Regions from separate parts of the Providencia sp. genome, predicted to be linked through region 3. Evidence: predicted binding sites of a transcription regulator. Region 3 holds the regulator's gene; each other region holds the start of a gene.

Region 1 (4,507 bases), on a different contig from region 3:
AATAAATTCCTGTTGAATAGAATCATATGATGTAATAAAGAAAGGAACTTCATAGTTTTGTTTATGTCCGTCACTATGTGCCAACTCATTTTTATCATATGTCATAGATAATGCATGATCGGAAAAATACATCATTGACCATTTTGATTTTGATTCATTTAAGCCTGTATAAATTTCAGACAATAATTTGTCTGTATTTTTTATACTTTGGACATAGCATGAGAATTTTTTATTATGATAAAAAGTATTATATTGCTCTTCTGTTCTCGTACAAAATGGCGTATGACTCCCCATCAAATGCACTACAATAAGTTTTTTATTACCTAACGATTTCAACACTGAATTAAATTCCGGCAATAATGCAGTATCAGAGGATACGCGTTTATCATCTGAACTCCCTCTTTTGATAAAAAAGCTATGATTAGCTCTTCGCCCAATTGCAGCAACGGAACCATCATACTCTCCAACAAAACCTTGGTTAGATAGCCAGTACGTATCGAATCCCGCCTTACTAGCTAGTGTCATGATATTGTTTCCTATTTTAGGATACAAAGCCAAACTATGAGTCAAAGATGATTGAGTTGAACTGGCAGCAGATATGTAGTTAGTAAAGAAAGTACCATTACTTGAACTCATAAAGGGCGTGTTGCTTACTTTAAAACCATATGAATGCATAAAATCTTTTCGGACACTTTCACCAATAACGATGACATAAATGTCATATTTGTTATTAACTTTTGTAATTTCAAATGAATCATTACTTGTATATAATTTAACCTCATCAATTAATGAATAAATAGAATAAATTAACTCGGTGAAAAATCGGGTTTCAGGTGCACCAGAGTTAGCGGCTCTTTCATATTTACCACCTAAGGCATATTTTGCAGGAGTAAAAAAGAAAATTATTGCCATTAAAATAACGACGACTTTTTTGTGATAGTTCACCGCATTTACTTTAATTGAACTAACTAGAGCCCCTAAGATAAGTATAAAAATTGAGTATAAGTAATATTTAATATCGATATTAGCTATAAATTCTCGTGATTCTTGAATATCTGTATAATAAAAAGAAGCGACAGTGTTGTATGTTGGAGGGCCATAAATTAAGCCAATAGGTAAATAAAGAGCGGCAAGTGTGGTAAAAAATAAAACAAAGAAGCGGTATGAACCATTTTTCACATAAAGCAATACAATACTTATTGTTAGTATATATATTAATTTAAATGGATATCCCATTATTGTATGTAATAAGGAAAAGAGAAGAAAAATTGAAATAAATTTGAGCATTAACTTGCTCATAATTACATCTTTTAATTTTTTATTCATAGGTGATTTTTAACAATTTGTGCTATAAAAATTTGGGGCTAAGGTTAACATAGACAAATTAAACGAAACATAACAATGGTAAGTTTTTTTAATATTATTATTGATTTTCATCATTAAATTCCGCTTTCACACTATAGCGCAATAAATATCATTTATAGACATAACCAATAAAGCTTTGTCCCATCCCCCATACAACCCTCACCTCGTGCAATTGTCTTAGCCACACCACAAAATCCATGACTAAATAGCGCGATTTATTAGTAACCCGGGGGAAGTAAAGCCGGTTAATCCACATCCAAATAAATTCCAGCAAGAGGCGTTAGCGCTTTAGGTAAAATGCCCTATTACGGGGCATTTTACACACTATTATCACATTAATTATTATCTAAAATACCTGTACTAGCATCAATAATTCCTTTTTCTTGCTCATTATTTATATAGTACCTAGCGCTTAACTCAGGAAATAAGGAGCGCCTTTTACCTGTATTGAATAAATAAAAATTGCATCTTTCCAAAGCGTTAACATTTCGAATAGAAGCGCAATTTATAGAGGGCTTATGTGCATAAATTAAAAGAGCTTCTATTTCTGCAATAGTTGGAAAATTATCCTTGTCCAAAGGTGTTGTATAATATTTATTATTTTCAGGATCATTCCAATGATTCCAATCTACGAACCGTCCATAAGACCCAATATAAATTTTTATTTCTGAACGTAATCCCCCTGTCCAATTCTTTTGATGATTTTCTAATCTATTAACAACTCCATTTCCACCATTTTTTTGTTTATCTACATCACTCATTCCAATGTATAACAAGGTATCAGCATCATTATTTAAATGCTGACCATAAATTTGATAGAAAAAATAATCTGTCCGCTGCCCTCTTTTATTATTTTCTGTTGTGGGGGCATTTTTATCTACGTAATTTTTAACATCTTTCGCACTAGAAAATGGACTTTCCCAATAGATATCAACTACAGGAACTTCTGACATAGTGAGCCTCTTTTACATTTCAATTATTTTTAGTAAAAAAACACGAGCAACTACTGTGCGATAACCTCAAAAAAGGCAAAAGAAAAATACTGCAAAAACCTACGCCGCCACCCTGCCGCCATTTTGTCGCCACTTGACGTTTTGGTCACAAATTACTGATGCAAAAAAGCCACCTAAAAGGTGGCTTCTTCGTTACTCTAACTTGTTGATTACTCAATCAAGTTTTATTTGGTGCCCAGGGCGGGACTTGAACCCGCACAGCCTAAAGGCCGAGGGATTTTAAATTCATATATTTATTATTATAAAACAATTAATTACGATTTTATTCATAATATCAATCAAATGTACTAGCCTTATAAAACAACGTATTACAGGCTTAAACTAACTTGAATTATGAAATTATAAATAACACTATTTGCATATTTACCCTTGAAATCCATTTCATTACTGTATATAAATACACTGTATATAAAAATAGTAATGGAGATTGCAATATGCCACGTATTGAAATTCTTTTTGATAAAGAGTCAGGTAACAAGCCTTCAGAAAAAACTCGTAATGCACTAAGAGAACAAATCATCAAACGGATCGGTGATAAATATGGTCCGCTTAATGTTCGCGTTGCAATGAGTTCTGCACAATCAATAGTCATTAGTGGTGCTAAAACTGATGATGCTACCACTGAAATTAATGAGATTATTGAGGATATTTGGCTTGATGATTCGTGGGTGCCAGTATGAAAAATGACCGTGGAGAAAGTAATGTCGAGATTGTACCTCGAATTACAGAAGTTAAAGTAGGCGTTAATAGCCCTTATGAAGTTCTTGTACTAGAAATCACTTTTGCTGATGGGTCCATCAATAAAGAAACGCACAAATGGGAAGATATTGATAGGCCAGCACAGCGTACCTATTTATCTCGTGATATCGCAGAGCATATATACGCTAAAATTGGTGAGTATTTAGAAAAAACGGATGATGATTACCCTGAGCCTGTCAAAAAATATCTAATGTAATAAAGAGCCGCTAACAAATGCAGCTTATAATCAATCACGATTTATATATTAATATTATTCTAGTGACCGTTTAAAATATTAAAATTAATATATTTACGACCAATATTGATATATCACAATCCATAACTGCATAAAATATGACCTCAATTAGCGAGGTCACATGAACAACAATCAACTACTTTTACTTGCACTAAATTGTATCAATGAGAATAAAGAACCTACTCATTTAGAACAATCGCACATATACGTTTTTTACTGTACTCAGATTGTAGATATGAAATTAACTATTCACGATTTTATGACACAATTACAAATAAACAACTTAGTGCGTGATACCGAAAAAGAAACTGCAATACTGAGTTTTGTGAGAAATAATCTAACCAAAACTAAGAAGAAATTTAATGACAGGATTATAGCATTAAGCTAATTCAAAGATTGCCGCCTGTTACAGCGGCTTTTGCCATTTAAAGAAATGTATCATTCTGACTGCTAACTATAATTTGTATTAGCTCAGATTTGATCTGACATATCTGTAACGCAAAACTAAATCTAATCTGACAGACTGCTGTGTGCCATAAGCGGGCAAAGCTGACATAACTCTATGCCAATCAACGCGGAGTAAATCAGTCAGTTGGTGATGGGAGTGAGTTTTCAAAAGTTGTCGCTCACGACCATCGCCATCGGAGGTTCTTGAGTGTACGCGTTCTAAGTTACAGTTGCTTCAATTTGAAGTTTATAAAACAAGCTAACGGTACAAATGTTTCTAATTTAAAGAAACCCTTTTCCTGCACAAAAGGGGGAATTTGATATTTAAACTTTCTTTTTTGCAATGAAAATACAGTAAAAATATAACGTTTTGATAATATGGTTTATACTGTGCACTTCACGGAACAATAGTAATAATTTACGCATAAAGGACATAAAACTAAGTTCATTATATTTTGTGCGTTCCATACCCTCCTTGGCGTAGTAGTAAGTTATCATCTGAGTTGACTCTTTATATTCATATTTATAATGAGCAATACCATTTCGCAGTTTATTGTCTAATGCATTCAGATCAACTATATAGAAACTATCATCTAACCCGCTAATTTTTGTTCCTAAATCAATATTTGCGTATTCGTCAAGATTGGAAAATATTTTAATCAAGTCGCCTTTTTTATTTAACCTTACT
Region 2 (4,507 bases), on a different contig from region 3:
TGCAAGCGCGACCAGACTCAGATTACATCTATCAAATAAGCAATCAATAAACTTACAGCTAGTGAAACTTGCTGATGAAAAATCACATTGAATAAATTCACACTTTTCAAATACGGTTTCAACTAAGCGACTTTCACCCATTTCAAGTTTTTTAAAACTTTCTTCAAAATACTCTTTACTTTCAATTAAATCGGACATTTTTATCTATCTCACTTTGAGTTTTAATTAGCTATTAACACGACTGTCACTCTTTAGTTTTTCAATTTATACTACTTTATAGTGATAACTAAATATTTATAGCTGACTACTCATATAATGATGAATCAAAATTCAAACAAAGGATATAGTCCTATTTTTAGACCTGCAAATCAAAACGATATCCTAGCTTTATGCCGTATTGATAGTGTCAATTCAAGTGAACGCTATCAAGAAATTATACAATGGGTGACTCAAGATAACGCTTACCTGATCGAAATAAGTGACACCATTGTCGCTTATGGTATTTTTCATTCCCACTTTTTTGGTCAGAATTTTATTGAACTATTAATGGTAGACCAACAATATCGCCGCCAAGGTTTGGCGTTAACATTGATTGAAAATTTCAAGCAATTACGTAAAACACCAAAACTATTTACGTCTACTAATCAATCAAACGTCGCCACCCAAAAATTACTTACTCAAACGGGATTTATTACCAGTGGAGTCATTGAAAATCTCGATAAAAATGACCCTGAACTTATCTACTGCTATAATCCCTAAAATAAATTTACTGATAAATCAACCTCATAAAAATTAAAGCAATAAAGGACTCATTACCACAGTTTTTAATTTTTCACTAAATAGATGATAGCTTTCTCGATCGATTTCAGTTGGAAATGTTAACACTTCAAGTTTATGGGGTTCATTTTCAGGATAATAGCTTGGATGAGTATGTTGATAGCTATTTTGCTTAAAGCCACAATGCTGGTAAAACGATAATCTTTTTTGACTCACCTCATCAATAACTGGATCAATCTCTAAAATTACATTATTTACTTCAGTACAAAACTGTTTTAGCACTACTTGACCGTAGCCCTGCCCCCGCAATGTTGGCGATATTGCTAAATGCTCAACATAAAAATAATCATTTATTTTCCAACTGCCAATAAATCCAACAAAAATCTCATTATCAGTGAAATAATAGAGATGATAATCATCATGCCCTAAGATGCTTACTCTTCCTTGATAGCTTCTTTGCTCATAACGTGGAAATGCACTGTCATAAAGCTTATTAACATCGTTAATTTTTCTAAAATCATCTCGAGTTATGCGTTTTACTATTAGCATTAGATTTTAAATCTCATCATTATTTGAATAAAAACAGACTCCTTAGCATACTTATTTTCAGCCTATAGGCAATGAGTTATATTTCATCTTAGCCCTCATAAAAAAAACTAATTCATTGTTTTTATTAATATATAAGACTTATGTTTTTTGCATTTTGTTTTATTCTGTTAGCAATAACAAAAATATTTTCTTTCTGATATTGACTTTATTCTTCATCCATTTAAATATACTGTATATTAATACAGTCTTAAGCGAGGCTACTATGTTACGCATTGAAGTATTATTTGATAAAAATTCAAAACAAAAACCAGATAACAATGTTCTACATGCACTTGAATCTGAGATTTTACGCAAACTACAAACACAGTATCCTGATATGGTCACTCGAGTTGGTTTAAGTACGCAACAGAGTATTAATATCTCAGGAACTAAGATTGCGGAAGACAAAATTAGGATAGAAGAAATACTTGAAGAAATTTGGATGGACGATGGCTGGTTACCTGAAGAATCTGTAGAGTGATAAAAATTAAAGGAATGCTGTACACTATTTTACCGATAAAATAGTGTACAGCATTCCTTTTCTCTATTATTTTTCTTTCATTTATCATTATTCGAAAATAAAGATTACAAACTAAAACGTGTATCTAATGCCCGCTAAACCAACAAAGCCTGAACGTTGCTCAGTAAGCGTACTTTTACTGGCATCCCCCATTAAATAGTAAGCCCCTATACCTGAATATAAAGAAAGGTTTTTATCTACTTTATAGTTTAAAATTGCTGAACCATGCACATCTTTAAAGCTACTTCCCGCATCATATTCTGCAAACTTTGATTTACTCGCTTGTTGTTTAGAAACACCAAAATAGGCTTGATTGTGGGCTTTATTTCCCCAAACTGTAGCTAGATTATATTCTATGTTCCAATCTTGATTAATCTCATATTGCGTATTTGTGCCTAATTCAACAGTAACAGCTCTACCTATCTGACGCCCACCATATTTGCGATCTTTAGTGGCAATATCTGTCATTATGTATAATTGATAATCACTCAATGTGTAATAAAGATCAAATCCAACAAGAACAGAACCGTCTAATTTCCCCATACCTTTTAAGTCTTTATTTTTATGACCTAAAACGCCTATATCTTCATCACGACCATCATCATAGCCAACAGAGGTCGCAAATGTAAAATTATCAGTGAGCCCAACCGCCCATGCAGCACCATCTACGCTTAAACTAAAAACACCGTAATTATCAGTTGCATATGCATAACTCGCTTCAAGACTTGGCTCAACTTGATACTTTTTAGAGCCTTCATAAACAGGGGCAATATTCATACCCGTGCCAATAATAAATATATTTTCATTAGCCACAGTATAGCTACACGGCAATGCACAAAGCACTAATGTGAATACGCGTTTCATTTCGCTCATGTTAAAGTTTACGCTCTTTTTATTAATAAATTTTTTGCCTAATAAAAACTTTAATTTTCTTTATTGGACTGAATGTGTTTTTTCTATCTAAAGATATGTGAACATTTGGAATGCATTTATCTATTCCAATGCAAGTTCTAACTTCACTTACCTTCACATTATAAAAATTGGTGTGGTGAGTTTTACTAAAATTTTTTCCTATAAACATCAGAGCAATAAAAATAACAATTGCGTATATAGGCACTTCTATGAAAGTGTATTTCATCGCCAATGCTCTTATTTTTAGAGATATACGAGGATAGTAATCTGATTAATTTTTTGTACCTTAATAAATGGTTAACCCAATATTAAGAAATACTTAAAATTACTTCAAAATAAGTCATTGCCTTATTGTCGAGTATTGGTTGACTGCTTATACTGCGAAGCAGAGGTGATAAAATGAATATCCTATTAGTCGAAGACGATCTCCAATTAGGGAAAGCGTTGTGTCGAGGACTTGAATTAGCCGGTTTTAATCCATGTTGGGTTCGTTTGCTTACAGATGCAAAACTTCAATTAAAAAACCGTAATTTTGATTTAATGTTATTAGACTTGGGCTTACCTGATGGCGATGGTCATGATGAATTAGTGGCTTGGCGGCATGCAGGTGAAGCGATCCCTATCATTATTTTAACTGCACGTAATCAAATGGACAACCTTGTCTCAAGCCTCGATTCTGGTGCAGATGATTTTCTCACTAAGCCTTTTGCCATGCCTGAGCTTATTTCAAGAGTCAAAGCTGTCAGTCGTCGCATCGCCGGTTTTTCCTCTGAAATATGGCAACTAGATAACCTACAGTTAAATCCTATTAATCATCAGGTCACACTAAATGAACAGCTTTTATTATTATCAGGTAAAGAATATTTACTACTTTTTGAGTTAATTAAAAATGCAGATAATGTTGTCCGTAAAGCTGATTTAGAGCAACGCCTGTTTGGTCTAGATGATAAAATAGAGAGCAATTCTCTTGAAGTACACATTCATAATTTACGCCGCAAAATTGGTAAAGACAGAATAATTACTATACGTGGCATAGGTTACTTATTAAAAAAAGATGCGCAGCCTAGTGAAAATTAAATCTCTTTTTATTTACACCTTTGGTTTACAAATTTGCTCTGTCCTTTTTCTATGGATATTACTCCTTATTTGGCTTCAGTATTCCTACTGGCCGTCCATATATAATGAATTCAATAAACAACAACAAGTAATCACTCAAGGTTTTGCTAGAACCCTTGGGGTCGTTTCAGATAACCCAAAATATTTCAATGAAGTAGCAGATTCCCTGCAAAAAATGTATACCGATGCAATAGAAAGTGAAGAAGGTATTAGTTATCGCCCCTTCGTTGTTGTTAGAGATAAACTAGGAAATGTTTTATATCGAAATAGTGAAAAATTAAAGGTTCCTTCGCTAAAAACTATAGAAGAATTAACAGACTTACATAAAGATTGGCATTTTACCTCAGCGTGGAATGAAGCAAATACATTTGAGGTTTTAATTGCAGAGTCACAAGCTGAACGTACCACACTATTAGGTAGTCCTGCTGGGGGAACGGCGATCCCACTAGCCCTGGTTTTAGGCGGAATGCTTATCGCGATACTGTTCGCAGCTTACTTTAGCTCGCAACCATTGCGACAATCTGCAAGAATAATTTCGACTCGCCAACCTGGTAACTTAACGCCTATTGAAATCAAAGAACAATATAAAGAAAT
Region 3 (4,507 bases):
GTAATTCACCTGTAAAACCTGTGAAACCAGAAATTGTAGAACCTGTGAAAGTGATTTTCGCGTTTTTGTAAGTTTCAGTTGAGCAATTTTTTAATACGATATCAAAATTTTTGCTATCTGAACGGAATTGGTTAGAAGTCAGTTCATGTAAAGCAATTTCACCGAAATCAACAACTTGTTTCAAGTTATCGGCATCAATTGAGCATGGAACATCATTAATAAAGCCAATAAAACGAACTTCACCTTGTGAACTTTCAACTGTTGCAGGTACAACTGGATCTTCTGCTAATGCAACACCAGAAACACCGACACCAAAACCAAGAGCTAGAGTTAATGCTAATTTATTCAGTTTCATAAACGTTACCTTTAAATAAGTAGGAAGAAGCTTCCTCTTTACTGATTTTTATTGGTAAATAATTAAGTTCATTTACTTAATCGATTTAACCTTGAAATTATTCCAGCAATCCGACTTTGTTAATTTCACTCAGGTTAGAGGTGTATATATAAATAAGATCCATCTTATTTATCGTTTTATTAAAAAGACCAGAACTCATGAAGCCAACATTCTCATTTATAATAATTATTAAGTTTCTCTCATAATTATTGAAAATTGATATAGAACACTTAATGAGTTTTTTACATATACCGTTTGATATTTTCTGATGTCAATTCTACAACTTCGATATTTATTGTCAAAAAAGACACACGAAATGAGTTTATACAGCTTTAAATTTCAATAAAAAACACCATGCCAGAGTTACAAACTAGAAACATGATAAAATACATAAATCAAAGTAGTTATTTAGAATAATTTATATAAAACATTCTTTTTTATTTATAAAAATTTCAAAACATTTCAAAAAAACACAAAAAATAAAGCAATATTTAAATCTATATAGACAGTAAAACTTGAATTAAAATTCCAATTAAAATCAAACATCAAGACCAATAGATAAAAATAGTCGTATAATGAATACTTATAGTTTGTTTTATAAAAATTGCTCAGATAAGTCTCAATTAGAAATTGGTTCAAAACGTAACATAACATTTCTATCAAATGTTTATTAAAAGTTAAATATTTGGTGCGAATTGTTTATCGTATGTATCACCCGGATAAATAATAGATAAATAATAGATAAATAATAGATAAATAATAGATAAATAAAAAAAATATAAACTCTACCCTATATTATTTTTTATATTTCTTTCTATTTTCAAATATACTTATTATTACTTACCGTTCACCATGAGTACCCTTTGTTGCTTTCAGTCTCTATCACTAACAAAACTATGGTAAACTTGTGAGTAACAGACGTTTCAGTTTTTCAAGGTTGGGAACAAGTAAGATGAAAAAAATGAACGAAGAAATGTTGCTTGTGATGGCTGAAAGAATTTGCCAGTCAAGAGGTGTTAGATTGACACCACAACGAGAAACCGTTTTACGCCTAATAGCGAAACAGCACGGGGCTATCAGTGCCTACGACTTATTAGACCTATTACGTGAAGTTGAACCTCAAGCAAAACCCCCTACAGTTTACCGTGGCCTTGAATTTTTAATGGAACAAGGCTTTATTCATAAAATTGAATCAACAAATAGCTACGTTATTTGCCATCATGTTGACAACCCTAGTCATATTTCAGTCATGCTGATTTGTGATATCTGTGGAAGTGTCACTGAAAGTGATTGCACAACAATTGAAGCTGCGATTATTGATTTAGCAGGAGAGAATAAGTTTCATCTAAGGCATACCGTAGTAGAAAACCATGGATTATGTCATGAATGCTATGAAGTGAATGCTTGTCAAGACCATGACCATTGTGAGCATAACCATGAACAACAAGCCATTATAAAGAAGAAGTGAGTGCTGTTATAAAAATATACCGATAGAAAACGCGCCTATAACGGCATTGGTATAAGAGTGTTATTATAAAATAATTGCTATAAAACCCTTGTTGAAAAACTAAGTTCAAGATTTAAAAATTTCACTTAATATCTAGCCAACTGTTCACTTTATGTGAACTAGATATTAAAGCAATAAAAACACGCGGGCAGACGCCACTAAGAAATAACTAACATCAGAGTGAAATCTGCCAGCCAAAATTCAGATACTTAAAGCAAAACGAATACAGTCTACTAATGCCAATCACTATTACGAATCACCCCAACAGCGAGGCCTTCAATAGTAAAGTTTTGCTGACGTAAATCGATAATAATAGGTGAAAACTCAGAGTTTTCAGCCAGCAATTCAACTCGGTTACCTTGCTGCTTAAAGCGTTTTACCGTCACTTCATCTTCAATACGTGCAACCACAATCTGACCATTATGAACGTTTTGTGTTTTATGCACTGCAAGTAGGTCGCCATCCATAATACCAATATCTTTCATTGACATGCCGCTGACGCGTAATAAAAAATCAGCATGTGGTTTGAATAACTCAGGATCAACCTGATAATGACTTTCAATGTGTTCTTCTGCAAGCAAAGGTTCACCTGCTGCAACTCGGCCTATTAACGGTAAGCCAGGGTTATCATTAGCTTCTTCCATCAGCAAACGAATACCTCTGGAAGCACCAGAAACTATTTCGATTACACCTTTACGAGCTAAGGCTTTTAAGTGCTCTTCTGCCGCATTAGGTGAACGAAAACCTAGGCTTGCTGCTATTTCAGCACGTGTAGGTGGCATGCCTGTTTGCGCGATGTGATCACGCACCAGGTCATAAACCTGTTGTTGTCGAGCCGTCAGTGCTTTCATTCCGTTCCCCTGTTTGTTTATACAGTCAGACTGTGAGTATATACAGGTAAATTGAGATTTGAAACAGTTAAATCACTGAACTTAGGCATTTACTATCTATTTAGGTTCTTTTGTTATGTTTCAGGGCCTTTCAAGACTAGATGGTAAAATAACGCTGCCATAAAACAATTACCCAAACAAATAATGCTAAACCAATACTGATAAAAACAGCCGCAGAACCGATATCTTTTGCTCTACCCGAGAGTTCGTGATATTCACTCCCCACACGATCAACCACAGCCTCAATTGCGCTGTTAATCAACTCAACAATTGCCACTAACACAACAACACTGACCAATAAAATTCTATCTATATAGCTAATATCTAAATAAAAAGCGATAATAATCGCAATAATTGCTGCGACCGATTCTTGCCGAAAAGCAGCTTCATTTATCCATGCGGCTTTTAGACCTTTAAGGGAGTATCCCGCGGCTTTTATTACTCGGGTTAAACCCTTATCTTGATTCGCCATATTTATTCCTTAAAATTTGCAAACAATAATCGTTTTTTGCGGTCAAAGTGAATTCTCAGTAACAGATTTGCCAGTTGATTTCTGGTATGATTGCGAAGCATTGTTAACAAGAGGCTATAATCATTTATGTCACTATGGCGTAAAATATATTACAACATGTTGAATTTACCACTTAAATTATTGGTAAAAAGTAAACTAATTCCATCGGACCCAATTACTGAGCTGCAATTGGATACAAATAGGCCTACGCTTTATGTATTGCCATACCACTCTAAGTCCGACCTCCTAACGCTACGTCACCAATGTTTAGCCATCGGTCTACCTGACCCGTTAATTGATAATGACATCAATGGTATTAAATTACCTGCCTATGTATTTATCGATGATGGCCCACGTGTTTTTCGTTACTATTCTCCGGATCCACGTAAAGAGTCAGTGAAAATATTCCATGCTTATTTAGATTTGCATCGTAATAATCCAAATTTAGATATTCAGATGCTACCTGCATCCGTGATGTTTGGTCGCTCGCCAGGACGTGAAGGTCATACACCAACACCGCCGTTAAAGCTGCTCAATGGTATCCAGAAATTCATTGCCATTCTTTGGCTCGGGCGCGATAGTTTTGTTCGTTTATCACCGATTGTCTCAATCGGAAAAATGGCGCAAGACCACGGTACCGACACCATTATTGCCAATAAACTTGCGCGAGTTGCTCGGATCCACTATTCACGCCAACGGTTAGCCGCGGTAGGACCTAAGCTTCCTGTACGCCATGAACTGTTCAATAAACTGCTCACGTCAAAAACAATTGAAAAAGCGGTTGAAGATGAAGCGCGCAGTAAAAAAATTCCACTCAAAAAAGCGCAACAAAATGCGGTTAATATGATGGAAGAGATAGCGGCAAATTTTTCTTACGAAGCTGTTCGCTTATCGGATAGAGTCCTAAGTTGGACTTGGAACCGACTCTATCAAGGGATAAACGTTCAACACGCTGAACGAGTCCGCCAGCTAGCGCAAGATGGCCATGAAATTGTTTATGTTCCATCCCATCGTAGCCATATGGACTATTTACTGCTTTCCTATGTGCTTTATCACCAAGGGCTCGTTCCACCCCATATCGCGGCAGGTATCAACCTCAACTTTTGGCCGGCAGGACCTATTTTCCGTCGTCTAGGTGCCTTTTTTATTCGTCGCACATTCAAAGGCAATAAACTCTATTCAACAATATTTCGTGAATATTTGAG

Evidence for each region. Region 3 encodes LexA, which represses DNA repair genes until DNA is damaged. Its sites were predicted from a motif close to TNCTGTATGTACATACAGNA; they were not measured.
Region 1: the regulator LexA is predicted to act here: its motif matches at 2,764-2,783, upstream of ACTH6U_RS10485 (DinI-like family protein).
Region 2: the regulator LexA is predicted to act here: its motif matches at 1,554-1,573, upstream of ACTH6U_RS11770 (DinI-like family protein).

The regions. Positions count from the first base shown of each region.
Region 1 is NZ_JBQDNB010000010.1:134,888-139,394, forward strand. It holds gene ACTH6U_RS10475 (phosphoethanolamine transferase) at 1-1,326, opposite strand, end outside; gene ACTH6U_RS10480 (hypothetical protein) at 1,701-2,318, opposite strand; gene ACTH6U_RS10485 (DinI-like family protein) at 2,813-3,058, shown strand; gene ACTH6U_RS10490 (hypothetical protein) at 3,055-3,333, shown strand; gene ACTH6U_RS10495 (hypothetical protein) at 4,144-4,507, opposite strand, start outside.
Region 2 is NZ_JBQDNB010000013.1:34,431-38,937, forward strand. It holds gene ACTH6U_RS11755 (pentapeptide repeat-containing protein) at 1-198, opposite strand, end outside; gene ACTH6U_RS11760 (GNAT family N-acetyltransferase) at 316-759, shown strand; gene ACTH6U_RS11765 (GNAT family N-acetyltransferase) at 793-1,326, opposite strand; gene ACTH6U_RS11770 (DinI-like family protein) at 1,589-1,846, shown strand; gene ACTH6U_RS11775 (MipA/OmpV family protein) at 1,958-2,758, opposite strand; gene ACTH6U_RS11780 (response regulator) at 3,197-3,874, shown strand; gene ACTH6U_RS11785 (sensor histidine kinase) at 3,864-4,507, shown strand, end outside.
Region 3 is NZ_JBQDNB010000004.1:244,728-249,234, forward strand. It holds gene ACTH6U_RS05580 (fimbrial protein) at 1-355, opposite strand, end outside; gene zur (zinc uptake transcriptional repressor Zur) at 1,347-1,862, shown strand; gene lexA (transcriptional repressor LexA) at 2,135-2,752, opposite strand; gene ACTH6U_RS05595 (diacylglycerol kinase) at 2,889-3,263, opposite strand; gene plsB (glycerol-3-phosphate 1-O-acyltransferase PlsB) at 3,390-4,507, shown strand, end outside.